DNA from 4 places in the Alistipes sp. AM16-43 genome. Region 3 is predicted to be linked to each of the others. Evidence: riboswitches for the same ligand, from Rfam matches in the RefSeq annotation. Region 3 holds a riboswitch; each other region holds the start of a gene.
The links. Region 3 has a riboswitch for cobalamin ahead of DW189_RS10780 (DUF5074 domain-containing protein). Riboswitches for the same ligand answer to the same signal wherever they lie in the genome.
Positions count from the first base shown of each region.

Region 1: it holds a riboswitch for cobalamin, as region 3 does, so the genes downstream of both, DW189_RS09600 (YncE family protein) here and DW189_RS10780 (DUF5074 domain-containing protein) in region 3, are expected to answer to the same signal.
Region 2: it holds a riboswitch for cobalamin, as region 3 does, so the genes downstream of both, nrdD (anaerobic ribonucleoside-triphosphate reductase) here and DW189_RS10780 (DUF5074 domain-containing protein) in region 3, are expected to answer to the same signal.
Region 4: it holds a riboswitch for cobalamin, as region 3 does, so the genes downstream of both, DW189_RS05130 (hypothetical protein) here and DW189_RS10780 (DUF5074 domain-containing protein) in region 3, are expected to answer to the same signal.

Region 1 covers NZ_QTUQ01000004.1:256,877-264,273, reverse strand. Annotated here, with positions in the region: gene DW189_RS09610 (efflux transporter outer membrane subunit) at 1-1,180, shown strand, start outside; gene DW189_RS09605 (TonB-dependent receptor plug domain-containing protein) at 1,397-3,493, opposite strand; gene DW189_RS09600 (YncE family protein) at 3,514-4,584, opposite strand; cobalamin riboswitch at 4,753-4,973, opposite strand; tRNA gene DW189_RS09595 (tRNA-Thr) at 5,035-5,107, opposite strand; gene DW189_RS09590 (carbon starvation protein A) at 5,239-6,708, shown strand; gene DW189_RS09585 (tetratricopeptide repeat protein) at 6,689-7,381, shown strand.
Region 2 covers NZ_QTUQ01000003.1:225,061-232,457, reverse strand. Annotated here, with positions in the region: gene DW189_RS07015 (Tex family protein) at 1-2,042, shown strand, start outside; cobalamin riboswitch at 2,209-2,406, shown strand; gene nrdD (anaerobic ribonucleoside-triphosphate reductase) at 2,547-4,640, shown strand; gene DW189_RS07005 (anaerobic ribonucleoside-triphosphate reductase activating protein) at 4,648-5,118, shown strand; gene DW189_RS07000 (threonine/serine exporter ThrE family protein) at 5,254-6,021, shown strand; gene DW189_RS06995 (threonine/serine exporter family protein) at 6,018-6,521, shown strand; gene DW189_RS06990 (DUF6064 family protein) at 6,528-7,262, shown strand.
Region 3 covers NZ_QTUQ01000005.1:175,697-183,093, forward strand. Annotated here, with positions in the region: gene DW189_RS10770 (hypothetical protein) at 1-156, opposite strand, end outside; gene DW189_RS10775 (PKD-like domain-containing protein) at 161-1,885, opposite strand; gene DW189_RS10780 (DUF5074 domain-containing protein) at 1,897-3,906, opposite strand; cobalamin riboswitch at 4,189-4,391, opposite strand; gene DW189_RS10785 (arginase family protein) at 4,774-5,652, shown strand; gene DW189_RS10790 (TspO/MBR family protein) at 5,747-6,223, opposite strand; gene DW189_RS10795 (DUF3737 family protein) at 6,300-7,163, opposite strand; gene DW189_RS10800 (SDR family oxidoreductase) at 7,183-7,311, opposite strand; gene DW189_RS10805 (cyclophilin-like fold protein) at 7,289-7,397, opposite strand, start outside.
Region 4 covers NZ_QTUQ01000002.1:464,358-471,754, forward strand. Annotated here, with positions in the region: gene DW189_RS05110 (ParB/RepB/Spo0J family partition protein) at 1-490, shown strand, start outside; gene DW189_RS05115 (DUF5683 domain-containing protein) at 492-1,652, shown strand; gene DW189_RS05120 (lytic transglycosylase domain-containing protein) at 1,656-3,029, shown strand; gene mnmE (tRNA uridine-5-carboxymethylaminomethyl(34) synthesis GTPase MnmE) at 3,031-4,386, shown strand; gene DW189_RS05130 (hypothetical protein) at 4,627-4,992, opposite strand; cobalamin riboswitch at 5,249-5,442, opposite strand; gene DW189_RS05135 (DUF2284 domain-containing protein) at 5,529-6,101, shown strand; gene DW189_RS05140 (adenine nucleotide alpha hydrolase) at 6,089-6,796, shown strand; gene DW189_RS05150 (DoxX family protein) at 7,151-7,397, opposite strand, start outside.

The DNA of each region.
Region 1 (7,397 bases), on a different contig from region 3:
TACGTTGGCCAACAACAAGGACATGCTTGCCGCGGCGGCGCGTGTCGAACGTATGCGCCAGCTCTACCGTATTGGCAAGGCCGGACGCCTGCCGTCGGTGTCGGGAACGGTCTACGCCGATCACGAAACCAACGACTATGCGGGCGAGGAGCCGAGCCGCGACCCCGAACTCGGCGCCAAGGCTACCGTGAGCTGGGAGCTCGACCTGTGGGGAAACCTGCGCTGGGCCAAACGCAAAGGCGGTGCCGAATACCTCGCATCGGTCGAGGACAGGCGTGCGATGCAGATGACGCTCGTCGCGGAGGTCGCCGCCGCCTATTTCCGGTTGATGGCGCTCGACAACGAGCTTTCCATCGTGCGGCGTACGCTCATCACGCGCAGCGAGGGCGCTTACCAGGCGCAGTTGCGTTTCGAGGGCGGCCTCACCTCTGAAACGGTCTTCCAGCAGGCGAAAGTGGAGTACGCCTCTACGGCGGCGCTGATCCCCGACCTCGAACGCAAGATCGAGGTCATGGAGAACAGCATTTCCCTGCTCATGGGTGAAAATCCCGACTGGCGGGTCGTGCGCAGCAAGATGAATACCGAGGCGGAGTTCGCCGAATCGCTTCCCGTGGGGTTGCCGTCGGAATTGCTCCTGCGGCGTCCCGACGTGCGGGCTTCGGAGCAACAGCTCCGTGCGGCGATGGCAGCCGCGGGCATGGCCTACGCCGACCGGTTCCCGCGCATCGTGTTCAACCTGACGGGCGGATGGGAAAACAACGATGTGAGCGGGTTTTTCCGTTCGCCGTTCTCGTATGTCGCCGGTACGCTCGCCTCGCCGGTCTTCGGGTTCGGCCGCAAGCAGGCCAGGTACAAGGCCGCGCTGGCCGCCTACGACGAGGCCCGGCTGGGGTATGAACAGAAGGTGCTGACGGTTTTCAAGGAGGCCAACGATGCCGTGGTCAGCTACCGCAGCGTCCGCCGGACGGCCGCGTTGAAGGTTAACCTGCGCGACGCAGCCCGGAAATACGTCGAACTCGCCCAACTGCAATACCGGGGCGGGAGCATCAATTATATCGACGTGCTGGATGCCCAGCGCCGTTATTTCGACGCCCAGATCGGGGTCAGCAATGCCGTGCGCGACGAACACCTGGCTCTGGTCGACCTTTACAAAGCTCTGGGTGGCGGCTGGGCGGAATAACCCTGCCGGCTTCTTTGGTTTATCGGTATGCCCGGATCCCTGCGGATCCGGGCTTTTTATTTCCGGGACGCCGTTTCGGGGAAGATGTCACGAAAACTCTTTTTGCCATGCTCCTACGAAACGTCCTTTCCCGGGAAAGTTCTTACCGCCGGGCCGTGATTCGGAGTCAGGGAATCGGAATAGTGCCGGCCTGCCGATGCCCTTGTGCGGGTCAGATCAATCCCTGGCTTTTTTCTTCCCCCATTTGGGGCGGATGTCGAGGAATATTTCGAAATTTATCCCCGGCATGGGGCGTCCCAGCACGGAAACATACTCTTCGTCGAAGAGGTTTTTGACGGCGGCCTTGACCGAAAGATCGGCCCAGCGCGCGGAAAACAGCTTTTCGAGTGTCACGTCGTTCATCAGGTAGTAGGGGACGTTGCCCGTGTAGGTGAAGGCGTTGCTCGTCATGGTGAACCGCTCGCTGTAATAGCACCACTTGTATAGCAGGCGCCAGCTTTTGTAGGCCAGACGCCCCGTCACCGCGGCCGAATATACGGGCACGTAGGGGAGTTGCCTGCCCAATGACCGGTCGCCCTTGCTGAACGCTTCGCCCCGGTTGACCGAGGGCGTCCACGAGAAGTTGCCGTCCAGCCCCAGCTGCCACTCCTTGGAGAGCATACGGTCGTACCCGGCTTTCAGTTCCACGCCGTAAGCGTGTACGTCCTTCATGTTGAGCGGCGTCCAGTAGTTGGTGTTGCCGCCCAGCGGCAGCCAGAGAATCCAGTCGTCGATGTAGGAATCGAACCATGTCGCCTCGCCGTGCAGCGAATATACTCCTTCCTTCCCTATGGCAAACGATATCCCGCCGTCGTACGAGAACCCCGATTCCGGCACGAGGTCGGTGTTCCCGCCCGGCTGGAAGTAGAGGTCGTTGAGCGTGGGATAACGGTAGTTGCGCGATACGGAGGCTTTTGCCCGGATCGTCCCGCGTTTCGAGATCAGGTAGTCCGCATAGAACGCCGGGATGAGCGGCGTCCACTGCGCGCCGTACATCTCTTCGCGCAGCGTGACGGACAGCCCCAGCCGTTCGGTGGGCATCCATTTGGCCGTGATGCTGGCCGAAAGCTCCGTGCGCGCGTGGTCGTACCCGACGGTCTTTCGGTTCATGTCCTGCGAGATGATCCTGCGGTCGTTGTTCGTGACGAAATGCTGGTGCAGGTCGGCCTGTGCCGTGAAGAGCCATTTGCGGCCTATGTAGTATTCCCCTTCGCCCGAGACGAAGAGCGTGTGGTACCAGTTCCGGGAGTTGGTCATGTATTCCAGTTTCCCGTTGCCCACGTCGTTGGCGTAGTCGTAGGCGAACCAACTGTAAATGTATCCGGCCTTGGCCGCGACTTTCCAGTTCCGGCGCAGGTGATCCCACGACAGCACGCTGCGCAGCGTGCGTTCGCGCTGTTCGTTGATGAATTTCTTCGGATCGCCGTAATCGGTCGTCATGCGCCCCAGCCCGCGCTTCGAGGCGATCAGCCAGGCGTTCAGGCCGAACCGGTCTCCGTTGCCCGTGTTGTAATAGGCCTCCTGCAACAGGTGGAAGTCGCGGAAAGCTCCGTCGTCGTGCTTTTCGCGGGGATAGTACGAACCGATGATGTTGTGCTCGTCGTCGTAGATGTTTTCCTTCTTGTCGTGGTTCCGGTAGGAATATTCGTTGGGGGACGACGAATATACCACGCGCGTGGAGGTCTGCCAGCGGTCGTTGCCGTAGGTGAGACGCAGGAATTCGTCCGTCGTCCAGAATGACCCGATGCCCTGGGTGTATTGCAGCCCGAAGCCCTGCGTATCGGCGGGTTTGGTCGCCAGCATGACCGCACCGCCCAGGCCGCCGCCCGTGACGTTGACCGACGAGGTGCCGTGCAGCAGTTGTGCGTCGTCGACGAAGTAGGAGGGAATCATCGAGAAATCGGTCATGCCCAGCATCGGCGAGTTGATACGCATGCCATTCCACACCACCTGCGTATGCGAAGGGCCCGTGCCGCGGAATGCGACCGTCGAAAGCGTCGCCCGTCCGTATTGCTTGATGAAGATTGACGAATTGAATGTCAGCACGTCGGCCATCGACAGGGCAATGTTCTCGTGCAGGACGAGCGTGTCGAGCTGCGTTTTCTGAACGCCTATTTCTTTCATGGGCTTCACGCCCGTCACCCCGACTGCGCGGATGGGCAACACCAGCGACGGATTCTCGTTCCACCACCCTCCGTCCGACTGCGCCTTGTCCTGGGCGGCGGCGCTCCACCAGAGGGCGATGCTGAACAGCGGAATTAGGAGTCTCTTCATTGCTTCGCGTGTTTGTCGGGTTATCGTTTCCAGCAGAAGGCGCCCGGGGTAACGCCCGCGTAAAATTCGTCTACCGCGTCGCCGTCGGCCGTATAGCGGTAGACGATCCCCTGCTGCTGGTAGTCGAGGGCGTCGGCCACGTAAACGTCGCCGTTGTCCGGGTCGACCGTCAGCCCGTAATATTTCGTCTCCCGGTATTCGAGGAACGGGCGCGCCGGGAGCTGCTCGGCAGCTACGGGCATGCGCCAGACATCCTTGTTGATCCAGTACAGCGTGTCGCGCGTGCCGTTGAGCTGCACTTCCGAGGGTGCATCCCCCTCTCTGAAACGGAACTGCTTTTCCAGGCGGAACGAGGCGGCGTCGATGCGGTACAGTGCCGGAACATCATATCCGTAGGGGCTGCCTTCGTAACCGCCGTCGGTGATCGTCCACAACTTGTCGTTGGCATCCAGTACCAGCGATGTGGGTTGTACGCCGACGACCAGTTCGTCCACCACCCTGTCGGTTCGGGTGTCGATCTTCAGCAGCCGGTTCTGGTACGACCAGCAGTTCACGTAGACGTATTGCCCGTACTGTACCATCTGCTCGGTCGATCCCGATCCGGGTGTCATGCCGGGACACTCGATGTAGCCCGTGATCTCGTACCGCCTGGGGTTGACGATGAAAATGCGGTTGTCCCAGAGCTGGGTCACATAGGCCTTTTCGTCGGAGACGAAGTGGATGTACCGCGGCGAGGTGAGGTTCGTGATGCGGCCCACCTCCTTGAATGTACGGAGGTCGATTGCGAAGACGACATGCGAATTGTTCACGACGATCCATCCCAAATCGTTGTGGATGGTCATCGACTGTGCCACGTCGCCCAGCTTCATGGCGTTGGCACGGTAGAAAACCTCGTTCTCGACCTTTTTCGTTGCCGGGTCGTAATAGGAGAGCGTGGCGTTGCCGTACTGGAAATTTCCCTCGTTGGTGATGAACAACCCCGGCCCCGTCGCGGCGAACTCTTCCATGTCTGCGTAGTCCCACTTCATGCAGCCGCCCAGTGCCGGCAGGCACAGGATCACGGGCAGGATATGTCGTAAAATCCGTTTCATGCGTCGAAAATTAAAGAAACGGCCCGCCCCACCTCTTCCCTGGTACGGGGCTGCAGCCGGCTGCATCGGATGTCCGGTGCGGCCTTCGTATTTGTCAAACTGATTTTACATCCGGGAATATGCCTTGCCGGCAGGCTCTTCATGCCGATCACGATCCATTCCCCTGGATTGTAAAATCATTGCAACGGCAGGTCTTCTGACTCGTTCCCGTCGAGACGCCTTCCCGGCCGGACTGGGGCCAGTGGCAAAAGATTGTCAGGACTTGTTGTGCCATTTCGGGTGGCAGGAACTCACAGCAGAGGGAACTGTTGCCGATTTTCACGGCATTCCCTTTTAATCGGTCTGGGGGTTGCGGAACCCCTTTGCGAACCATTGCGCAACAAAAGTATAAAAAATTCGGGTTCGCAAGGTCTTATAACGAAAAAAGGTCGCCGTATGGCGACCTTTCCGAGCCGAAACCGGGACTTGAACCCGGGACCTCTTCATTACGAGTGAAACGCTCTACCAACTGAGCTATTTCGGCTTACCGAGAACATTAAGTTCTCTTTGGGACTGCAAATATCTGAAAAAAATATTTTTCTCGCAACAATTTTCCGAAAATTCTCGCATTTCTTGCTATATTCGCGTCAAAACTAACCGAAAACAGACCGGGCTATGATTACTTTCCTGGGGTGCCTGGCGCTCCTCGTGGCAGCATATTTCACCTACGGACGCTATCTCGAACGCCTGTGCGGCGTGGATGTTGCGCGGCCTGTGCCTTCGGCCACGTCGTTCGACGGGGTGGATTATATCCCGATGCCGATGTGGAGGACTTTCCTCATACAACTGCTCAATATCGCGGGGTTGGGGCCGATCTTCGGTGCCGTACTGGGCGCGGCATACGGCCCCGTGGCATTCTTGTGGATCACCTTCGGCGGTATCTTCATGGGGGCGGCGCACGACTTCATCGCCGGGATCGTCTCGCTGCGCAGCAACGGTGCGAGTTTGCCCGAGACTGTCGGCACCTACCTCGGGCCGGGGGTAAAGCAGCTTATGCGGGTCTTTTCCGTGGGACTGATGGTGCTCGTCGGTGCCGTCTTCCTGTCGCAGCCCGCTCAGCTGATCGCCAACCGTATCGACGCCCCGGCACTGTCGGGGATTGCCTTCGGCGGGTTCTCCTGGTTGCTACTCATCATTCTGGGTGTTATCCTGATCTATTATATCGTGGCGACATTGCTGCCCGTGGACAAGATCATCGGCCGTATCTATCCGGTTTTCGGCTGCGCACTGCTTTTCATGGCGCTGGGAATCCTCGCTGTGCTGCTTTTCAGCGGTAAATACACGATCCCAGAGTTTACCTCCCTGGAAAATTGCATCGCCGATCCGGAGCGGTTTCCGATCCTGCCGATGCTCTTTACGACCATCGCCTGCGGCGCTATTTCGGGCTTCCATGCGACCCAGTCGCCGCTGATGGCACGCTGCCTGCGCTCCGAACGGCAGGCCCGCCCCGTGTTTTACGGCGCCATGATCTCCGAGAGCATCATCGCGCTGATATGGGCGGCCATCGCCATGGCCTTCTGGAACGGTGCCTCCGGGCTGAATGCCGCGATTGCGGAATATGGCGGGCAGGCGGCCGTGATGGTCGATGTCATCGCCCGCACTACGCTGGGCGAAGTGCTGGCCGGACTGGTGATTTTCGGGGTCGTGGCCTGCGCCATCACCTCGGGCGATACGGCGTTCCGTTCGGCACGGCTGATCGTGGCCGATTTCATGGGGCTCGAACAGCGCAGCCTGCGCAAGCGAATCTATATCAGCATCCCGCTCTTCGCTGCGGGGCTGGTCATTATTTTCTGCCTGCCGTTCGAGGCCATGTGGAGCTATTTCGCATGGATGAACCAGACACTGGCGATGGTCACGCTGTGGATGATTACGGCCTACCTAAACAAACGGGGCCGTAACCGCTGGGTGGGGCTCCTGCCGGCGCTGGTCATGACCTACGTCTGCATGTCCTATGTCTTTATATCGCCGCTTATGTGCGGCATGCGCGACCGGGCAGCGGCCTACCTGCTGGGCGGCGCGCTGACACTCGCTATACTGATAACCATGATTTTTAAAATGCGCCGCGATGCAAAAAGCATATCTTAACCCCACGCCCGACCAGACTTTCGAAATCGTCGGCGACGGGCCGTATAATTTCACCAGGGTTTTGGCACACACCCGTGAGCTGGAGGCCGCCGGGAATGTCGAAGATGCCTGCAATGAACGTTACCAGGCATTCCAGCGGCTTGCGGGGTTGCTGCCCGAGGACGAAGAGATCAACCTCGAATGGAGCCACCGCAATTCGCAGGCTGCGCTCGAACTGATCCGTGCCTCGGCCATCGACCACTTCCTGATCAACGATTTCGAGATGTCTGCGGCACTGCTGGAGATGCTCCTGGAGCTGGATCCCGAAGACCACCTCGAGGGGAGCGAACTGCTGGCGTTCGATTACCTGGCGATGGACGAGCAGGAGTTGTTCGACGAGGTGATAAACGACGTTTCGGACAAATGTGCCAGCCGCGGGATATTGCTGCTTTGGTCGGCATTCCGCCGTGACGGGAAATTCCCCGAAGGGGAGTTGCTGCATTTCAAGACACGGTTTGCGCCTTTCTTCCGGGAATTTACGGCCGCGGAACACCCTGCCGACGATGCTTACCTGCGCGATATCGAAAGCGAACGCCCCTCCGTGCAGGCGCAGGCGCGCGAACTTTGGTTGCAGACCGAGAACCTGTGGGTATTGTGGCCCGGGTTTATCGCTGCGCTGCAGGCTGCGCAGTAGGCCGCAGGTGTGTCCG
Region 2 (7,397 bases), on a different contig from region 3:
GCGAAGGCGCCACGATCCCCTTCATCAGCCGCTACCGCAAGGAAGCGACCGGCTCGCTCGACGAATTGCAGGTCGGGGCGATCAAGGAACAACTGGACAGGCTCACCGAGCTGGAAGCCCGCAGGCAGACCGTCCTGGCAACCATCGAGGGGCAGGGCAAACTGACCGGGGAGCTCCGCAAACGGATCGAAGAGTGCTGGGACGCAGTGGAGCTGGAGGACATCTACCTGCCCTACAAACCCAAGCGCCGCACACGCGCCACGGCGGCCCGCGAACGGGGGCTGGAACCGCTGGCCGACATCGTCATGGCACAACGGGCACACGACCTTCTGCGTCAGGCGCAACGCTTCGTCACGGCCGAGGTAGCGACCCCCGAAGAGGCCATTGCAGGAGCCTGCGACATCGTCGCCGAGAGGATATCCGAGGACGAACAGGCCCGCAACACCGTGCGGCGCACGATGGGACGCGAAGGGGCGGTGCACTCGAAGCTCGTGAAGGGCAAGGAGGCGGAGGGGGCGAAGTATTCGGACTACTTCGACGCCGCGTCGCCGCTGCGCAGCATCTCGTCGCACCGGTTCCTGGCCATGCGTCGCGGCGAAGACGAGGGGATCCTGCGCATCTCGGTCGACGCCGACACGGAGCGCATCACCGAAGCGCTCTGCCGCCGGTTCATACGTCCCGGATCGGCTACGCGCACATATATGGAGGCCGCCGTGGCCGACTCGCTCAAGCGGCTCATCCGACCGTCGATAGAGACCGAGCTGCTCGCGGCCGCCAAGGAGAAGGCCGACGACGAGGCGATCGGGGTATTCGCCGAAAACCTGCGGCAGCTGCTCCTTTCGGCGCCGTTGGGGCAGAAGCGCGTGATTGCCATCGACCCCGGATTCCGCACGGGCTGCAAAGTCGTCGTCCTGGACTCACAGGGCAACCTCGTGCACAATACGACCATCTACCCGCACCCGCCGCAGGGCCGCTATGCCGAAGCGGCGGAAACGCTGCGGACGCTGGCGGGGAAATACAAGGCCGAGGCCTTCGCAATCGGCGACGGTACGGCGGGGCGCGAAACCGAGCAGCTGGTGCGCGGACTGGGACTGGACGCAGGCGTGGAGATATTCATGGTCAGCGAAGACGGCGCATCGGTCTACTCGGCGTCGGCCGCGGCGCGCGAGGAATTCCCCGATTACGACGTGACGGTGCGCGGCTCGGTGAGCATTGGCCGCAGGCTGATCGACCCGCTCTCGGAGCTGGTGAAGATCGACCCCAAGTCGATCGGCGTCGGGCAATACCAGCACAGCGTCGACCAAGGCAAGTTGAAATCGAAACTCAATACGGTGGTCGAAAGCTGCGTGAACAGGGTCGGGGTGAACATCAACACCGCCTCGAAGCACATCCTCACCTATATTTCCGGGCTGGGGCCGGCGCTGGCGGAGAACATCGTGGCGTACCGCGCCGCGAACGGCGATTTCAAGAGCCGTAAAGAATTGCTCAGGGTGCCGAGGCTGGGCGCCAAGGCCTACGAACAGGCCGCGGGATTCCTGCGGGTAGTAGGCGGGAATAACCCACTGGACAACAGCGCCGTGCACCCCGAATCGTACCATGTCGTCGAGCGGATGGCCGCCGACGCGGGCACGACGGTCGACAGGCTGCTCGCCGACAAGGAGCTGCGCAAGGCGATAAAACCCGAAAGATACGTGGACGGACAGGTGGGGCTTCCGACCGTGACGGACATCGTCGAAGCGCTGGACAAGCGCGGCCTCGACCCGCGCGAACAGTTGCAGGCCTTCTCGTTCGACCCGAACGTGCGTACGATCGGTGACCTGCACGAAGGAATGACGCTGCCGGGCATCGTCACCAACATCACGGCCTTCGGGGCTTTCGTCGACATCGGGATCAAGCAGGACGGGCTGGTGCATATTTCGCAGATGGCCGACCGCTATGTCGCCTCGCCGGCGGAAGTCGTACACCTGGGACAGCAGGTCGAGGTGCGGGTCACCGGGATCGACACCGTCCGCGGGCGGATTTCGCTCTCGATGCGCAAATAAAGCGGGTAGCGAACGGGCGCGGACAAGCAGGAGGTTTGATGCTCACCGGGTTGCGGACGGGCGTCCCGGAAAAGGAAATGCAGGGCCGGAATGTCCCTGCATTTTTTGTTTACAATTTGTTCATTAATTGCCCGCACGCATATTTGCGATCCGGGAAAGTATGTCTACATTTGTTCCGGAGCAAGGTTCCCCGCCGGCGGCTGCCGGCACGGGATCAAAAGGGAACTCCTGTGAGAATCAGGGGCTATTCCCGTAGCTGTAAGCCTCGATTGCGTTCCGCACTCTCTTGAGCCACTGTCCCCCGGGACGGGAAGGCGTGCGGATGGGGCGAGCCAGAAGACCTGCCTTGCGAGCTGCGACATCCGCCTTCGGGATTTAGGGCGGTGCCCGGAACAGATATTTACACCGGACAATTCAGGGGTAAGGACATGGCTGTCCTGCGTACTGCGCAGGCGGAGATGCCGCCTCCGTACGGCAAGACTTACAAACAAATACAGATACATTATGGGCATTTCGGAAATTTACATCGTCAAGCGCGACGGCAAGCGCGCCCCCTTTTCGCTCGAGAAGATCAAACGCGCGATCAGCAAGGCATTCCTTTCGGTAGGCGGATACGCCACCGACGACGACCTCACGTCGGTACTCAGTCGCGTACATATCTCCGACGGCATGAATGTCGAGGAGATACAGAACCAGGTCGAGGTGGCGCTCATGGCCGAACGCTATTTCGCTGTGGCCAAGAGCTACATGCTCTACCGCCAGAAGCACACAGAGGATCGCGAAGACCGCGAAAAACTCGAATTCCTGATCAACTACTGCGACGCCTCGAACCCCGCGACGGGTTCGAAATACGATGCCAACGCCAACGTCGAGAACAAGAACATCGCCACGCTGATCGGCGAACTGCCCAAACAGAACTTCATCCGGCTCAACCGCCGGCTGCTGACCGACCGCATCAAGGAGATGTACGGCAAGGAACTCTCGGACAAATACCTCCGCCTGCTGAAAGACCACTTCATCTACAAGAACGACGAAACGTCGATGGCCAACTACTGCGCTTCGATCACGATGTACCCGTGGCTGCTGAACGGCACGCTCTCGGTGGGCGGCAACTCGACACGCCCGACCAATCTCAAGTCGTTCTGCGGCGGCTTCGTCAACATGGTCTTCATCGTGTCGTCGATGCTCTCGGGCGCCTGCGCCACGCCGGAATTCCTGATGTATATGAACTATTTCATCGAACAGGAGTACGGAGAAGATTACTACAAGCGGGCGGACGAGGTGGTCGACCTCTCGAAAAAGCACAGGACGATCGACAAGATGATTACGGACTGTTTCGAACAGATCGTCTACTCGATCAACCAGCCCACGGGGGCGCGTAACTTCCAGGCCGTGTTCTGGAACGTGGCCTATTACGACCGCTACTATTTCGAAAGCTTGTTCGGCGAATTCGTATTCCCCGACGGGACGAAGCCGCACTGGGAATCGCTGTCGTGGCTGCAAAAGCGTTTCATGACGTGGTTCAACCGCGAGCGCACGAAGACCGTGCTGACCTTCCCGGTCGAGACGATGGCCCTGCTGACCAGGGACGGCGACGTGATGGACAAGGAATGGGGCGACATCACGGCGCAGATGTACTCCGAGGGGCACTCGTTCTTCACCTATATCAGCGACAACGCCGACTCGCTGTCGTCGTGCTGCCGCCTGCGCAACGAGATACAGGACAACGGGTTCAGTTACACGCTCGGCGCCGGCGGCGTATCGACCGGTTCGAAGAGCGTGCTGACGATCAATCTCAACCGCTGCATCCAGTATGCCGTGAAGAACGGCATGCACTACCTGACCTACCTCGAAGAGATCGTCGACCTGGTGCACAAAGTGCAGACGGCCTACAACGAGAACCTCAAGGATTTGCAGGCCAAGGGGATGCTGCCCCTGTTCGACGCAGGCTATATCAACCTCGCGCGCCAGTACCTCACGATCGGTGTCAACGGGCTGGTCGAGGCGGCCGAGTTCCTGGGCATCCCGATCAACGACAACGACGACTACGTCGATTTCGTACAGGGTGTACTGGGGCTGATCGAGCGCTACAACAAGAAGTACCGTTCGAAGGAGCTCATGTTCAACTGCGAGATGATCCCGGCCGAGAACGTGGGCGTGAAACACGCCAAATGGGATCGCGAGGACGGCTACGTCGTACCGCGCGACTGTTACAACTCCTATTTCTATGTCGTCGAGGACGAATCGCTGAACGTGATCGACAAGTTCCGACTCCACGGCCGCCGTTACATCGCCCACCTCACGGGCGGTTCGGCACTACACATGAACCTCGAAGATCACCTTTCGAAGGAGCAGTACCGCCACCTGCTGCGCGTAGCGGCTGCCGAGGGATGCAACTATTTCACGTTCAACATTCCCAACACGGTATGCAACGAGTGCGGGCACATCGACAAGCGCTACCTGAAGGAGTGCCCCGAGTGCCACGGCGACAACCTGGACTACCTGACCCGCGTGATCGGCTACATGAAACGGGTGTCGAACTTCTCGGCCGCGCGCCAGAAGGAGGCCGCACACCGCTATTACGCCAAAGCGGAGTAAACGGACGATGGTCAGATACCATAATTTCGACATCGTATTCGCGGAAATACCCTGCGAAACGACGCTGGCGATCAACATCACCAACTGCCCCAACCGCTGCCGCGGGTGCCACAGCCCGCACTTGCAGGCCGACATGGGGCGGGTGCTCGACGAGGCGGAGCTGTGCGGGATACTCGCCCGCTACGGGCGCTCGGTGACCTGCGTCTGTTTCATGGGCGGGGACGCCGCACCGCACGAGATCGCCGCGCTGGCCGACGTCGTGCGGCGGAAATTCCCGATGCTGCACACAGGCTGGTATTCGGGACGCGCCCGGCTGCCGGAGGGAGTGCGGCCGCAGTCGTTCGACTACATCAAGCTGGGAGGCTGGGTCGAGGAGCTGGGGCCGCTGACGTCGCCGACGACCAACCAGCGCCTTTACAGGGTCGGAGCGGACGGCGCCATGCAAGACATCACGGAGCTGTTCCGGCGCAGGCCGTAGGTATTTCAAGGGCGCTCCGGGCAGGCTGCCCGACACCCGGGAAACCCGGCACGGCGACCGTACGGGCATCACGGTGTAATTTTTTCGGCCCCAACAATGGCGGTTTGCCCGAAATGGACTATTTTTGCCCTCGTTATGAAGACCAGACAAGAGCTGACGGAAATCCTCGACTTCATTGCGGAATATGCGACTTACCTGCTCGGATCGGGCGTGCACACCTCGCGCGTGATCCGCAACTCGCAGCGTATCGGAGCCTCGCAGGGGGTCGACCTCCAGTTGTCGAGTTTCCAGAAAAGCACGATCATCACCGCCCACGACGAAGAGAGCGGCGAGGCCATCACCCGCGTAGTGAAGATCCCGGCGCTGCCGATCAGCTTCGAGCGCAACTCCGACCTGAGCGCCCTGAGCTGGGATGCGCTGGACGAAAGGCTTCCACTCTCCGAAATCCGGCGTCGCTACGACGAGCTGACTGCAAAACCGCGCATAGACCCAATCTTCGTCCTGCTGACCGTGGGGCTGGCCAACGCCTCGTTCTGCCGGCTGTTCGGGGGCGACTGGATCGCCATGAGCATCGTCTTCACCTCCACGCTCGTGGGTTTCGCCGCCAAACAGCGTATGCAGGCACACGGCGTGAACCACTTCCTGATCTTCATCATCTCGGCGTTCATGGCGTCGCTGTGCGCCTCGGCAGCCCTGAGGTTCGACTGTTCGGCGGAAACGGCGCTCGCGACGAGCGTCCTGTTCCTCGTACCGGGGGTACCGCTCATCAATGGCGTGATCGACATCGTCGAGGGGCACATTCTGATCGGGTGCAGCCGCCTGATCAACGCCCTGCTGCTTATCATCTGCATCGCCATCGGCCTGTCGGCGACATTGTTAATGGTTAAGGACGGTTTGCTATGATCACTGCGGACATCCTTCTCGACGGGCTCTTTGCGGCCATCGCGGCCATCGGTTTCGGCGCCGTTTCCGACCCGCCGATGCGGGCTTTCCCCCGTATCGCCCTGCTGGCGGCCATGGGGCACGCCCTGCGGTTCTGCCTGATGCACTACTTTTCGGCCGACATCGCCACAGCCTCGCTGTTCGCCTCGATCAGCATCGGGTTCGGCAGCCTGTGGCTGGGGCGCGGCATCCGCTGCCCGATGACGGCCCTCTACATCCCCGCCCTGCTGCCGATGGTTCCCGGCATCTATGCCTACAAGACCGTCTTTTCGCTCATCATGTTCCTGCAATCGCTCAACGACCCGGGGGAGGGATTGCAATACATGCAGCAGTTCTTCCTCAACGCGACCGTATCGCTGAGCGTGATCGCGCTGCTGGCAGCGGGGGCTACGCTGCCCATCTTCGTATTCAACCACCAGGCATTCTCGCTCACGCGGCGCCGCAAGCATACCGACAAATAACGATCCATGGAAATCTTCTGGAACACCATCGCCTCCTATAACGCCGCGACATGGCCCGTACAGATCCTACTGACGCTGGTTGCGGCCACGCTGACGCTGCTGCTCTACCTGCGTCCGACGCCCGGGGTACGCATCGCCATGAAGACCTTTATGGCGCTGCTCAATTTCTGGATCGCTGGTGTCTATTACCTCTTATACGGCGAACAACGCGAGCACAACGACATGCTGGCGCTCTTCTGGGCGATCATGGGATGTATCTGGGTATACGACCTGGTCGTGAAACACGCTTCGCTCCAACGCACGCACAACCATACAGGCTTCGCGCTGCTGCTGTTCGCCATGCCGCTCGTCTACCCGCTCTTTTCGCTCGCGCTGGGGCGTACGTTCCCGATGGTCACCACGCCCGTGATGCCGTGTTCGGTCGCCGTGTTCACCATCGGGCTGATGCTGGCCTTCTCGGAGCGGGTCAACATCGTGCTGGCTATGTTCCTCTGCCACTGGGCGTTGATCGGGCTCTCGAAGGTCTACTTCTTCGGCATCCCCGAGGACTACCTCCTGGCATGCAGCATCGTGCCGGCACTCTACATCTTCTTCCGCGAATATATCCGCAGTAACGAGGGCCGGCCGACAAAGCCTTCGCCCCGGGTACTGAACGCGCTGTTGGTAGTGTTGTGCATCATCATCGGCGCCTCCTTCGCCTTCACGATGCTCCACCAGCTCAACCTCTTTACGGATGTCTAATAGCCGAAGGAAATCCGCCGCACGAACTGTTCCAATCAAACTTTCCAAACGGTAGCTGCATGTGCCCGATAGCAGAACGCAGGAATTGCCGTGTGCCTATCGGCAAGGTTGTGTTTTCGTAAACGAAACAGGGGC
Region 3 (7,397 bases):
GCCGACGAGTGCGGCGCGGTATACCGTTCCGTCCTTGGCGGTGAGCGCGAACGAAGTGATGTGGTTGTCGATGCCGGCAAAGGGCTGGTTCTCCTCTTTGTCGTTGCAGCCGCAGAACGCGAAAACCGCTGCGGCCAGAATCAGTATTTTTCTCATCGTATTATTTCTTTTTGGTCATGTTGTAATCGAATACGCCGAACACTTCGGTCGAAATTTCGCCCAGCCAGCCGCTTTTTGCCTGAATGCCGGTCTGCACCTTGACAAAGTCGATGTATTTGAGGCCAGCGGGCTTGCCGTCGAAAGTGACGGCGTCGGAAATCCGGAAATGGTTGGCGTTGACGCCCGCTCCGGAGTTCGGATCGTCGGTCAGACGGTCGATCGGGCTGAAGTTGTCCGCGTAGCCCCAGTCGTAAGCCGGATTGACCCAGTAGGAACCGTTGCCCGACTGGTCGTAATTGTTGGCCTTGAGGCAAGTGCCGCGCAGCGTGTAGCTGTCAGCCTCGACCCATGCCGGATAATAGTAGTCCTGCGTATGGAATTGCGAAAGGTAATCGACGGAACCGCTCGCACCCTTGTTGTCCGTCCACTGCACCTCCATGCCGGCAGCGCGTGGACGGTAATAGGTCACGGCATAATCCTGTGTCGTTTCAGGCTTACCGTATTCGGAGCCTTTCAGTTCGTACCATGTGTCGTTCGGCAGTCCGTCGCCGTTTTCGTCCTGCATGACCCATACGATGCCCGGTTCGGATGAACCGTCGAACGAGTTGCCCGAAACGCCGATGTTGTAGCCGCCGTCATTTTCAATGCTGTGGTCGAAGCCGACTACCAGATAGCCGCCGAAAGCTCCCAGCGACACATAGGTGTTGAGTTTCATCTGGGACTCGGCATAGGCGCACGCTGCGTCCATCGTCGTCACGTCATAACGTTCGTTGACGAATTGTCCGGGAGCGGCAAGGAACTCGTAGACCTTGTTCCAATCCTTGCTGCTTGCCGGAGATCCGGCACGGTAGTATCGGCCTTCTGCGGGGCAGACATTGACGGTCAATTCCTGAGGAACCGTCAGATATGAGTTTTTCATTTCGACTTTGACCGTGTACGTTCCTTCGGCCGATTCGGAGAAAATATATACCGGATCGGAGGACTGTTGCACCTGTTTGCCGTTTACCGACCAGGTATAACTGGCATCGAACGCATTGGTAATGTCGAAAGGCATCAGACGGATGCGGCGGCCGGCGGATAGGTTGAAGACCGTCTGATCGAATGTCCAGCCGAACGGCATTTCGTCGATCGTGCAGACTTTTACCCCGAATTCCTTGCTGTCCTCGCCGTCCTCATTGCGGGTGGCGAATTCGAGCGTATAATCTCCGGCTTCGGACGCGTCGAATGTAAATTCCTTTTCGGAGGAAACCTCTTTGCCGTTCACGCTCCATGTGCAGGTCGTGGGGATCGAGGTGTCGATTACGGAGGGTTTCAGCGTCAGAGGACTGCCGACCAGAATCGTATACCCTTTTTCGGGAACCGGCAGGCTGATCGTCGGAATTTCCAGTTCTACCACATCCACACGCAGCTCCTCGGAGGCCGTGCCGTAGCGATTCGACACTTGGAGGAGCACGAACAACTCGCCTACGGTTTGTTCGCACACCGTAAGGGCGGGTTGCGTGCCGACGACTTTTCCGTCGATTTTCCACACATAGAGTGCCTTGTCCGCGTTTTCATAAGTGGGGCTGATCGTCAGTTCCCGGCCTGATTTGATGGTGTAAACCGCATTCTCGCTGTCGAGCGTGATACGGGGGGCCGTCTGCGAATCGACCTCGATCACATCGTCTTTGTTGCAGGACGACAACACGAACAACGCAGCAAATAAACAGGATAACAGTTTTTTCATCTCTTTATGCTTTATTTGTTAATATACGCTTCGGAGAAACGGTAGACGAAATCGATCCCGGCCGGGCTGGCACCTTTCTGCGTGGGATAGGAAAAATGGTTGATTTCCGAGGCGGAAGTTCCGCTCACGTCATAGGTGTAGATATTCGAATCGACGTAGCTCGACTTGCCGACCCACAACACATTGGTTGTCGGATGCTGCCCCATAATGCCGTAAATCGTTTCATTTCCAGATAGATATTTGTAATCGACGGTCTGCGTCTGGTAATTGTACCGCGTTGCGCTCGTGGCGTTGAAAGCATCGGTATCCACAAAATAGAGATAAGGATCGGTGAAACTGGCGCACATGCCGATAGCCGGAGACCATGTTGCGATCGGGAATCGAACACCTCCGGAAAGTTCTTTTTCCGAAACGACCGTGCCAGAGTGATCGATGCCAACGATCATCGGATCGGAGGTCAGGGTTCCCATATTCGGGCTCGTGCCGGAATAGGTTCCGGCAAGGGCGAAATAGATATTGCCGTCGGCACCTTTGACGATGCCTTTTACTTGCCGGCCCTCATAGGTCAGCCGCTTTTCCACCGTTCCGCTTTCGGCATTGATGATAACGACGCTGTGTCCGCATCCCGCATAAATCTTACCCCGTGAATAGACCATGCGGGTTTTGATCGCGCCCACCGAAGTAAAGGCTCCGAACGTGCCTTCGAGGGTCGCGCCGATTTGCACCGAATTTTCACCGAGGGTCAGGGCGACTATGCCCGAAGTGCTTTCCATACTTGAATCGGAATATTGAACATAGGCTTTCGTTGCACTTACAACGACCAGATGCTGAGGCCATGTGTCTTTGTCTTCGGGGGTTTTAAATACCAGCGGGTCGGCGAATTCCATGCGCATCGTCCGGGCATCGCACACAACGAAACGGCCTGCGCCGCCCATGCGGTCGCCGTTCTGGGTTAACAGGTAGATTTTTCCGTTGGCCATGAACATATCCTGTACGACGTTGCCGATCTCCAATCCGCCGTTGGCCTGCTCGAATACCTCCCGGTACTCCTTGCCGGCCTTGTCGTAGTAGACCAGCATACCGTTTACTGAAGTCATATTGCCTTCGCAGACCACGAACGTACCGTCCTTGTCCGTGTAGTCCACCGAAGCGCACACGTCGGCCGAGGCAAAGACCGTATTCCCTTTTTTATCGATCCCGATCAGCGTGATGATGCCACCTGAGTAAGCTGCATCCGAAGCCGCCGGAGCCTGCACGGTTACGCTATTTTTCGCAAGGTTCAGCGACGCCTTCCACCCTTCGGGAATATTCATGAAGTCGGCGGTTTCCACATCCGTCGTATTCAGCGTCAGCGTCTTTTTCTTGCCGAAGTCGAATACGAAGTACGAACGGCCGTCGTCGGGCTGTACAAAACAGAATGAGGACACCGAAGTTTTTGGAATGACGATTTCCGTGCCGTCGGTCAGAGTGAACGTTACGGCATCGTCGCCGTCGCTGACCGATTTGAAGAACGAATCCCCGTCTTTTCCGTTGCTTCCCGTCGCTTTTACGTCGTTGCCGGCCGCATCTTTGATGCGCGCTCCGTCCACAATCCAGTAACCGTCGGCATCGACGGCCATTTCGGGTTTCGAACCATCTTTGCCAGCTACCGGGATTTTGTGGCCGTTCGCATCGGTCAGCCAGTTGCCCTTGCCGCCGATCGTCCAGTAGTAGCCTCCCTCGAAGAGGTCGATACCGACCTCCGGGGCATTCGTACCGTTCTTGCCGTCGGCAATCGAAACGGAGGTGTTGTCGTTGAACGTGATGGTGTATCCGGTGTCCGTCTGGGTCACATCGGAGATCGTCTTGCTTTGGCGCAGGGCATCCACAAGCGTTTGCAGCGCCGAAACCTCTTTGTTGAGTTCCGCGAGTTGGGTCTTGATCCCGTCGATCTCCTTCCACAGATCGTCGTCGTCGTACGAGCAGCTCCATGTCGCAGCACCGAACAGGGTTATTGCCAAAAGGGTAAATAGTTGTTTCATGCTTTTCAGATTTTAATTATTAATCGGTTTGATTTCCGGGGGATAAAAAACGCCTGCCGACAGGCGACGGCCTGCGGCAAGCGTAGAGGATGAACAGGAGATCCGGACGGGGCGCGGATTAGCCTCTCCCGTTGTATAACCCTGTCTGTTATGAATTATTCCCATTGTCATTCGAATCACGCGGGTGATTGCACGACAGGAAACTGCTGAAAATCAAATCGGGGAGGGAGTGCGTTGCGATAACGACGACCGTACCATTCGATTCCAACCCGAAACCCGCGGGTGCAAATCAATCGTTAAGGCAGGTCTTCTGACTCGTCCCGTTTATCGCGCCTTCCCAGTCTAAACCAGTGGCAAAGAGTACGATAAACAACTTCTCCCGAAGGAGGGGACTTACAGCAGCGAGTACTGTTCCGGATTTTCACCGGATTCCCTTTTCATCCTGTCCGGCATACCGGGCAGGAACCATAACGGCGTAAAGGTAATTATTTTTTTTGATTGTTATACAAATCACAAAAAAAATCGCCCGGCCTCGCAATCGGGAGGGCGTAGAATTTCCGTATCGGTAGGGATCTGCCCGGGTAAAATGCGTTACTCCTGTGCGCGGCTTCCAGCAGAGATCGGTTTTGTGCAAAAATAACGCTTCCCGAATAACTGCCAGCCGTATTTCCGCAATTTGTCCATCCCGTAAATTTATCGATATACGAATAATTTGCACGTACTTGCATCTCCCGGAGGCATTTCGTATTTTTGCATGTCCTGCAAAAGGGACGAACCCGCTATGAAAGGATTTTTGTTGCCCGGGTGCTGGCCGGCGGAGTGGTTTCTGGCGGAGTGCAGCAAAAAGTACCGACAAACAGCGAAGTTATGAAAACAAATACATCGACGATCCGCCTGGTCTACCCGCAATGGCAGGGCGGTAATGTCGCGGCGATGGTACCCGAGGTAGAGAACCCCGACGATGCCGCACGGGGATATTACCTCGGGGCGCAGCTGCTCGACTTCCTGGCTCCCCGCGGCGGGCAGGAAACGCTCACCGTTCCCGTCTCCACCCAGATCGGGGAACGCAGGGTGACGGACGGTGTACTCGACCGCGACGTTATCCTCCGGCAGACGAAAGCCGCGCTGGGGATGCTGCGGGCGAGCGATCCCGGCAGGATCGTGACCCTGGGCGGGGATTGCTCTGTGAGCGTGGTGCCGTTTACCTACCTTGCCGCGAAATATGGCGGCGACGTGGCGATGGTATGGATCGACGCCCATCCCGACATCACGCTTCCGGGCGATCCCTATCCCGGCTACCATGCCATGGCCGTGACGGCCTGCATGGGGCACGGCGATGCGAAGATCGTGGCGGAACTGCCCGCCGCATTCGACCCGTCGAAGATCCTGTTCGTAGGGTTGCGCAACTGGGAGCGGGACGAGATTAAGGCCCGCCAGCATCAGTACGGGATAAAGCATCTCACCCCCGAAGAGGTGGCTGCGGACAGCGATGCGCTCCGGGCCTGGCTGAAATCGTGCGGGGCGTCGAAGGTGGTGGTTCATTTCGATATGGACGTGCTCGACCCGGCGGAGATCGTTGCGGCGGTCGGCACCGATCCCGACGGGATGAAAATAGAGGCGGTCGTCCGCGTGATAAACGATATTGCGGCTGAAAAGGAGCTGGTGGGCCTTACGGTCGCCGAGCCGATGCCCCGTACGGCGATCCGGCTCAGGGATATGCTGGGCAGGTTGCCGTTGCTGGAATAGCCGCCTTATGCGATACGCCGTCGAATCCCCGGGAGTTTCCTTCCCGGGGATTTTTCAAATCTTCGTCCTGCTGCACATCGCGCCTTTCCCCGGTTTACAGCCCCGTCCCGTTCGCAACGAGGATATAGGCGTTGAGGTAGGTGGCGAAGAGGAGCCAGCAGAGGTAAGGGACGAAGAGCCATGCGGCAGCGGCGCGTACGTTTGCACTGCGGACGAGATAGAGAATCACCAGGACGTCGAGCGCCACGATGTCCACCATGCCCAGCAGGGGGCTGCGGCAGACGAAGAAGAGTATGCTCCACAGGAAATTGCACCCTAACTGGAGGAACCACAGCCTCACCGCACTTTTACGGGCGGGGGCTTCGGAGGTCAGTACCAGCCCGCCCGAGATACCCATGCAGAGGTAGATGATGCTCCATGCGATCGGAAAAACCGCATTGGGCGGTGTCAGCGTCGGTTTGTCGAGCAGCGGATACCATTCCTCGATCGCGTCTTGCTGCAACCATCCGGCAAGTCCCCCGAGAACGAAACACAGCGCTGTCGGGAGAATATAGGCCCATATCTTTTTCATGGCGTTATTGTTTTGTTCCGAATTTACAAAAAAAATGCCCGATGCTCCGTTTCCCGGCATCGAAATCGCATTCCAGCTATGCGCAGTTGCTTTGTTTGTCCCACGTTGCGATACGGCAGTCGCCCGGTGCCTTGACATTCCCGTCGAGGATGACCTCCCCGTAGCTTTCGGCCGTGAGCGAACCGCTGCGGGGGTTCTTTACGCTGCGGACGGGGCCGTCTATGGCAGCCTGCAATGTCGAATATTCGAACGCCAGGTCGCAGTCGTCGGCCATCGTACAGTTTTCCATGACGAGATCCGTGGCGTAACACAGAGGCTGGGTGCCCGATATTTTGCAGTTGACCAGCCGCAGCCGCTTCGAGTGCCAGCCCAGGTACTCGCCGTTGATCTCGGAGTCGTAGACCGTCACGTCCTCGGTGTTCCAGAAAGCGTCCTTCGAGTTGATGACGGCGTTGCGGATCACCACGTTGCGGCAGTATTGGAACGAATAGTTGCCTCTTTGTGCGTAATCCTCTATGCGGATGTTTTCGCCGTGCATGAAAATGTAATCGCCCTTGTCGACCCGCACGTTGCGCAGCCGCACGTTGCGGCAGTGCCAGAGCGTTTCCTGCGCAAAAGGCAACCGTACGTTCTCCAGCCGGATGCCGTTCATCTCGCGGAACATCTTGGGGGCTTCGACCAGCGTGTCGCTCATCGTAAGGTTGCGCGAATACCACAGCGCCGCGCGTGCACCTTCGGTGAAGAGGCAGTTCCGGACGACGAACCCGTCGACGTGCCAGAAAGGGTATTTGCCTTCGAAACGGCAATCGACGGCTTCGATGTCCGAGCACTCCTTGAGTGCCGATTCGCCGGCCTGGACGGTTACGTGCTCCATGCGCAGGCCGTGCGAGGCGAACAGCGGGCGTTCGCCTCCGTAGGTGGTGTTTTTTATCTGCATCATTGTTGTTTTTAGTTTGAATTTACAGGGCTGTATATCCGCCGTCGACGGCTATTGCCTGTCCTGTAATATAGTTCGCTCCGGGGCTGCAATGCCATACAACGGCTGCTGCGACCTCTTCCGCTCCGTCATGCCGGATTTTGTTCGCTATTGTTTTCCGGTGTTTCCCGTCGTTGCCTTTCGAACCGGACGCTAAGCGAGCCGGGGATGCCGAGGGCGTCGATTCCGTTGCCGTCG
Region 4 (7,397 bases), on a different contig from region 3:
AGAGATCGCGCTCGGAATGCAGCGCCTGATCGACGAGTGCAACCTGACGCAGGACGCCCTCTCGGAAAAGGTGGGCAAGAAACGCTCGACCATCTCGAACTACATGCGGCTGCTCAAGCTGCCCGACGAGGTGCAGCTGGCGCTCAAGGAGGGGCTCATCTCGATGGGGCACGCCAAAGCCATCGCCGGCGCCCCCGACGGGACGCAGGTACGCGTGCTCAAACGCATCATCAAGAAAGGCCTTTCGGTACGCCAGGCCGAGGAGCTGGTACGCTCGCTCACCGAACAACCGGCCGCAGCGGCACAGAATGTGGAGGACGAGGAGTATCCCGAAAGCTATTCGCGGCTGGTGGAGCAACTCGAAAAGTTCTTCTCGCAGGACATCAGCATCAAACGCTCGAAGAACGGCGGCGGGCGCATCGTCATCGGGTTCGGCGACGACAAGGATATCGAACAGTTCATCGAACGGTTTTCGGGACGTATTAAATAATATGGTAAGTATCCGGTTCAGACACCTGCTGCCGATGCTCGCAGCGCTCATGTTGTGGCTCCCCGCCGAGGCACAGCTCCACCGCGGGGCGCGCACCATCGTACGCGGCGGCATGTTCGTCAAGCCGGATTCGCTGCGCCACAAGAGCGATTCGCTGGCCAACAACGCCCTCACGCGCGAACTCGACTCGCTCCTGACACTGGACTTCACGGCCGATTCACTCGCCGTGACGGCATTGCGTACGGACGACATCCGCACCACGGACTCGCTCATGCGGCTCAGGCTGGCCGGCATCAAGACCGAACCGGATTCCATGCGGCACAAGAAAGGCTGGCTCATGAGCGACTCGATGTCGCTCTCGAAGGTCTGCTGGATCTCGACCGTCCTGCCCGGCTACGGACAGATATACAACAAACAATACTGGAAGCTGCCCATACTCTACGGTACGGTGGGAGCGGGGCTGGCGCTCTACATCAACGAAAACAGGACATACAAGCCGCTCAAGCGGGAGTATGACGCCTATACCGACAAAAACCTCACGCGTACGCCCGAACTGGACGCACTGCAGGCCAAGATGATCCGCAGCAACACCCGCCGCCAGGTCTACCTGGGACTGACCGTCGCCTCGTACATCTATTTCATCGGCGATGCGGCGGTAAACTACTCGACCAACGACGTGTCGAATGTCAAGAAGGCCACAACGCTGGCCTGCATCTTCCCCGGCGCGGGGCAGATCTACAACAAAAGCTACTGGAAAGTCCCCTTCGTGGTCGGAGGTTTCGCGGCGATGATCTACTGCATCGACTGGAACAACCGCGGCTACCAGCGTTTCAAGAAGGCGTACAGGCTGCTGAACGAGTACGAACAGAACCCCGACAAATTCCCTGACGGGCCTACCGACGAATTCCACGGCCGCTATTCGGCGGATTATATCCGCAACCTGCGCAACAACTTCCGGCGCAACCGCGACCTGTGCATCATCATCTCCGCAGGCCTGTACGTATTGCAGATCGTCGATGCCCACGTCGATGCCCACCTCAAGGACTACGACATCTCGGACGACCTGACGATGAACCTCGAACCGATGGTCGACTACACCTACGTGCCCTCGCTCGGCGGCAACCGCCCGGTATTCGGCTTCAACATGAGCATCAAATTCTAACCGATGAGAACCCTCCTGACCATACTGCTGCTACTGGCAGTCGCCGTCCCGGCCCCGGCACTCGACCGCCGCCCCCGCAAAAAAGACAAGAAGAAAAACAAGACCGAAGCCGTCGTAACACCCCCGGCTGCCCCCGTGGCCGGGCAGCAAGCCGCCCCCGAGCCGGAGGAGCCCGAACTTCCCGACCCCGCCGAGGTGCAGTACGACGACATGACGCTCGGGCTCACGGCAGAACAGGCCGATTCGCTGGTCGCCGTGTGGCGCGAACGGCAATGCGGGGATTCCTACCAGGAATTTTTCGACAACTACATCCTGGTCGACAGCACGGCCGAAGGCACGACCCCCGATTCGGTCTACATCCAGCGGCTGCGGGCGCTCGTTTCGCCGATCCAGCTGCCTTACAACAACATCGTACGGGGTTATATCAACCGCTACACCGATTCGCGCTACGGCACGATCAGCCGCATCCTGGGCATGTCGCAGTACTATTTCCCGCTCATCGAGGACGAACTGCTCAAGGAGGGGCTCCCCGTCGAACTGCGGGCACTGCCGATCATCGAATCGGCGCTTTCCACCACGGCCGTGTCGCCGATGGGCGCCGTAGGCCTGTGGCAGTTCATGCCCTCGACGGGCAAAAGCTACGGACTGGAAATCAACTCGCTGGTCGACGAACGCCGCGACCCAGTCCGCTCGACACAGGCCGCCTGCCGCTACCTGAAAGACCTCTATGCCATCTATAACGACTGGTCGCTGGCCATCGCCGCCTACAACTGCGGCCCGGGCAACGTCAACAAGGCAATAGCCCGCTCCGGCGGCAACGGGCGCACGTTCTGGGACATCTACGACTACCTGCCCCGCGAAACGCGCGGCTACGTCCCCGCATTCATCGGCGCCTCGTACGCCTATGCCTACCACCGCCAGCACGGCATCGAACTCACCGAAGCCCCGATCCCGCTGGCCACGGATACCATCCGCATCGACCGGCTGATGCACCTCGGGCAGATCGCCTCGACGATCGACATCCCGATCGAAACCCTGCGGCAGCTCAACCCGCAATACAAACTCGACATCATCCCGGCCACGACCAAACCCTATACGCTCGTGCTGCCGCAGCGCAACATCACACAATACATCGCCAACGAGCCTGCGATCTTCGCCAAAGACTCGGCCTACCTCAAGGAGTACATCAACCCGGCGAACATCGACAAGAAACGCCAGGAACGCTCGGGTACGGTCTACGTGGTCAAGAAGGGCGATACACTGGGCGCCATCGCCCGCCGCTACCGCGTGACCACAGCGCAGCTGATGCGCTGGAACGGCATCAAAAACGCCCATAAACTCCGTCTGGGACAGCGAATCCGCATCGAAGGAAGATAACATGATCCGGGATCACGATACCATCGCAGCCCCGGCAACCGCCGCAGGAGGAGCATTAGCCGTCATCCGCATCAGCGGGGAGGAGGCGTTGCGCATCTGCGACCGTATCTTCCGCGGCAGGGAACCGCTGGCCGCAGCAGCAGGATACACGGTACACTACGGGGAGATCGTGGACGACGGTCGCGTACTGGACGACGTGCTGGTCACGGTATTCCGTGCACCCCGCTCCTACACCGGCGAGGATGCCGCCGAGATCTCCTGCCACGGATCGCAATACATCGTTTCCGAGATCCTGCGGCTGCTCACCGCCTCCGGCGCCCGCATGGCCGGGCCGGGCGAATTCACCATCCGCGCCTACCTCGCCGGCAAGTTAGACCTCTCGCAGGCCGAGGCCGTGGCCGACATCATCGCTTCATCGTCGCGCGCGGCCCATGCGCTCGCCGCGAACCAGATGCGGGGAGGTTATTCCGACGCGCTGGAAGGACTGTGCGAAAAGCTGCTGGAACTCACTGCGCTCCTCGAACTGGAACTCGACTTTTCGGAGGAAGAGGTCGAATTCGCCGACCGCGCGCAACTGCGGGAGGCGATGCAGCGGATCGGGGCGCATATCGACGCCCTGCGCAATTCGTTCACGCTCGGGAATGCCATCAAGGAGGGGGTCGCCGTAGCGATCACGGGAGCCCCGAACGTCGGCAAGAGCACCCTGCTCAACCGTCTGCTCAACGAAGAGCGCGTCCTGGTCTCGGACATCGCGGGCACGACACGCGACGTCATCGAGGAGCGGATCAACATCGACGGGGTCGTCTTCCGGTTCCTCGACACGGCGGGCATCCGCGCAACGGACGACCGGCTGGAACAGATGGGCATCCAGCGCACGATGTCGAGCATCGAACGGGCGCAGATCGTGATTTACATGACCGACGCGGCACGCCTTGCAGCAGGTGCGCCCGTTGCCCCGGAATTCCCGCTCCGTGCCGACCAGAAACTGCTGGTGCTGGTAAATAAAACGGATACGGCACCGGACTGCCCCCTGCCCGAAGGCACGATCGGCATTTCGGCCCGCAACGGCGACGGCATAGAGAGCCTGCGCCGGATATTACGCTCCTTTGTGGATACGGAAGCCCTCTACCACGGCGACGCAATCGTTTCGAACAACCGCCATTACGAAGCCCTCACGGCCGCCGGCGATGCGCTCCGCCGGGCCCTCGACGGGCTCGGCAGCGGCCTTCAGACCGACCTGCTGAGCGAAGAAATCCGCCAGGTCATCCACCATGTCGGCAGTGTCACGGGACGCAATTCGTTAGCCTCCGAAGAAGTGCTAAAGCACATATTTTCAAAGCATTGCGTGGGAAAATAAAATTTTGGCATCATGAAAATAATGCCCACAGCAGACATGCCGGGCACCGCGGCCGCACGACGCTGCACGCGGGTATAACCCCATGCGGCGCCCCGCACCGACCTCAGGACACCCATACCCGAAACGGCCCGGCACGCAGAAATTACGCAACAGTTCCGCCCGCGCACGGGAGGATATAATCCCGGATTATGCCGGCCGGGAACGGTGCACCGCAACTGCGGCGATACCTGCCCCCGGGACTTAGAAATTGATCTGATTGCCTTCCGCGAACAGGGAATCGAGGATCACGTACAACTCCGACTCCAGTTCTTCGGGTTCGAGGTCACCACCCAGCGAGAAGAATTTCCCCGGGGGCGTGCAATACTGCACCGTGCTGGCCGCCTCGCAGGATTCGATACCGCAGACGATCACCGCATCGACGTCGTCCTCATGGCGCAGCATGGCATTGTAGAAAGCGAGCAACTGCCGCGGGGTGCCCATAGGCGGCACCAGCACCACGGTTCCCGAAGGCTGGAACTTATCGGGTGTACTTATCAGTTTGAGGCCGTATTTCCCGGCGATTTTCCCGGCGATTTCCGCCGATACTCCATACAGTACGATATTCATAACCATCGTTATTTACAAAAGACATGGCCGCATCCCAAAATTCATTACAGCATCGTGTTCCATATTACCATGCCTTTCCGGTTTGTCAATTCTCAAAATTTCCGCCGCACGGCTTACGGGAATACGTCCGGATCCGCCCGGCAGTCCGCATAAACCTCGCATCGAAAAACAGGACAGTAATCCCTGCAAAACGCCGATTGCATAAAATCCCAAAGCATCATACGACCGAAACCAGACGCCCAGTCCGCGGGGCTTTCCGACAACGAATCGATCTGGCAGGTCTTCTGACTGACCCCTGTCCCGAAGCCTTCCCGCCCCGCGGGGCAGTGGCTGAGATATTCGGAACGTCACGGGGCTTCACAGCAGCGGGACTGTCCGGGATTTGCACCCGATTCCCTTTTCACACCCTCCCGCGACGGGGAGCGGAGAACCAAATCTGAAGCAAATATAGCGGATTATTCCGAAAAATTGTCCGGAAATCCGGATTATTTTCACAAACCGGCACCACGGCACGGTAAAACCGCTATTTTTACCACGTGGATATTTCGCTTCCATATACGGCCCGGGATTTTTCGGCAGAACTTCCCGCTGCCGATTACATCGCCCGTTTCCGCGATGCCGAACGGATCGGGGGCTACTGCCGCGCCTGCCCCAATTACGGGCGCAGCTGGGGATGCCCCCCTTTCGGATTCAGCGTCGGGAGGTACCTTTCCGGCTACGCCACGGCACTGCTCACCGTTACGAAAATCGTTCCGCAAAAGCAGGGGCTCCCCTCGTCGGAAGCCGGACGGCTGATCCTGCTCGAACGCAGACGCCTCGAACAGCAATTGCTCGGGATGGAACGGCAGTACGGCTGCCTATCGTTCGCCTACGTCGGGACATGCCTCCACTGCCCCGAAGGCACCTGCACACGTCCCGACGGGAAGCCCTGCCGACACCCCGAACTGGTGCGCCCGTCGCTCGAAGCCTGCGGATTCGACATCGGCAAAACTACCGCCGAGCTCTTCGGCATCTACCTGAAGTGGGGCACGGACGGCAAATTGCCCGAATACCTGACCCTCGTCTGCGGATTCTTCCACAACGCCGGACATGTGACATGGAACGGATAAAGGCGGTTTTCAACTGGAGCGGCGGCAAGGACTCCGCCCATGCCCTGCTGCGGGCGATGCAGTCGGGCAAATACGAAATCGTCGCATTGCTGACGACCGTAAACCGAGACACGCACCGCTCGACCATGCACGGCATCCCGACCGCCCTGCTGCAGGCACAGGCCGACAGTATCGGTATCCCCCTGCACATCGTCGACCTCACCCCGAAAGGCAATATGGAGGACTACGGAGCTGCCATGTCCCGTGCCGTGGAGTATTTCAAGGCGCAGGGCGTAACCTGCTTCATCTTCGGGGACATCTTCCTGCACGACGTACGCAAATACCGCGAGAGGCAGCTCGCACCCCACGGCATCGGAGTCGCGGAACCGCTCTGGGGAAAATCCTCCGGCGACGTGATGCACGACTTCCTCGCCTCGGGGCTCAGGACGGTCATCGTCACCACGATAGCCGACAGCCTCGGTGCCGGCGCCATCGGGCAGGAAATAGACCCCGCATTCATCGCCTCGCTGCCTGCGGGCGTCGATCCCAACGGCGAGAACGGCGAATACCACACATTCTGTTACGACGGGCCGATCTTCCGCACCCCCGTCCCGTTCCGGCTCGGCACGCCTTTGCGCCGAAGTTACCGCATCCGCCTTGACGACGGATCGGAAAAGAGCTATTCCTATTGGTTCGCCGACCTGCAGCAGGCATAATACGGCACCGGAGCGGGAAATTAGCCTCAGGGCGCTCCCCCTTAAAATATTCCGATTATCTTTGCCCCCGTAAAACCGATGTAGTGATGAAAACAAAGACGAACGGACTGCGTGATTACCTCAAGGCCAACCGCAGGGCAAGCCGTGAGGCCGAGATCGGGAATCACGACCGCCCGGTCAGTTTCAGCCGGGTACACAAGTCGAAAAAGGTCTATGACCGCAAAAAGCTGAGGGCAGATGATAAAAGGCATCTGCCTTCATCGTTTCCATGCGGCGGCCGCCTGGCCGGAAGCCGGGGACGAAACGGGTTCACGGCACCCCTACTATCCTCCCCACCCTCGGCAAGAACCGGGGCTAACGCTTCGGCGCGCGGATCCGTTGTGCAATGAGCGTATCGGCGGCGTAGCGGCCAGGGCCGGCAACGTACATCAGGACGAAGACAACCAGGTAAACCAGCGCCAGCTCACGTGCGGCAAAGGGATCGCCGCCGTGTACCGCAAAGAAAGCCACACACATCGTAAAGACCATCGGGATCAGCGCCAGCCGGTAGAATAACCCGGCCACACACCCGGCCGCGCAGACGACCTCCCCGAAAACGGCC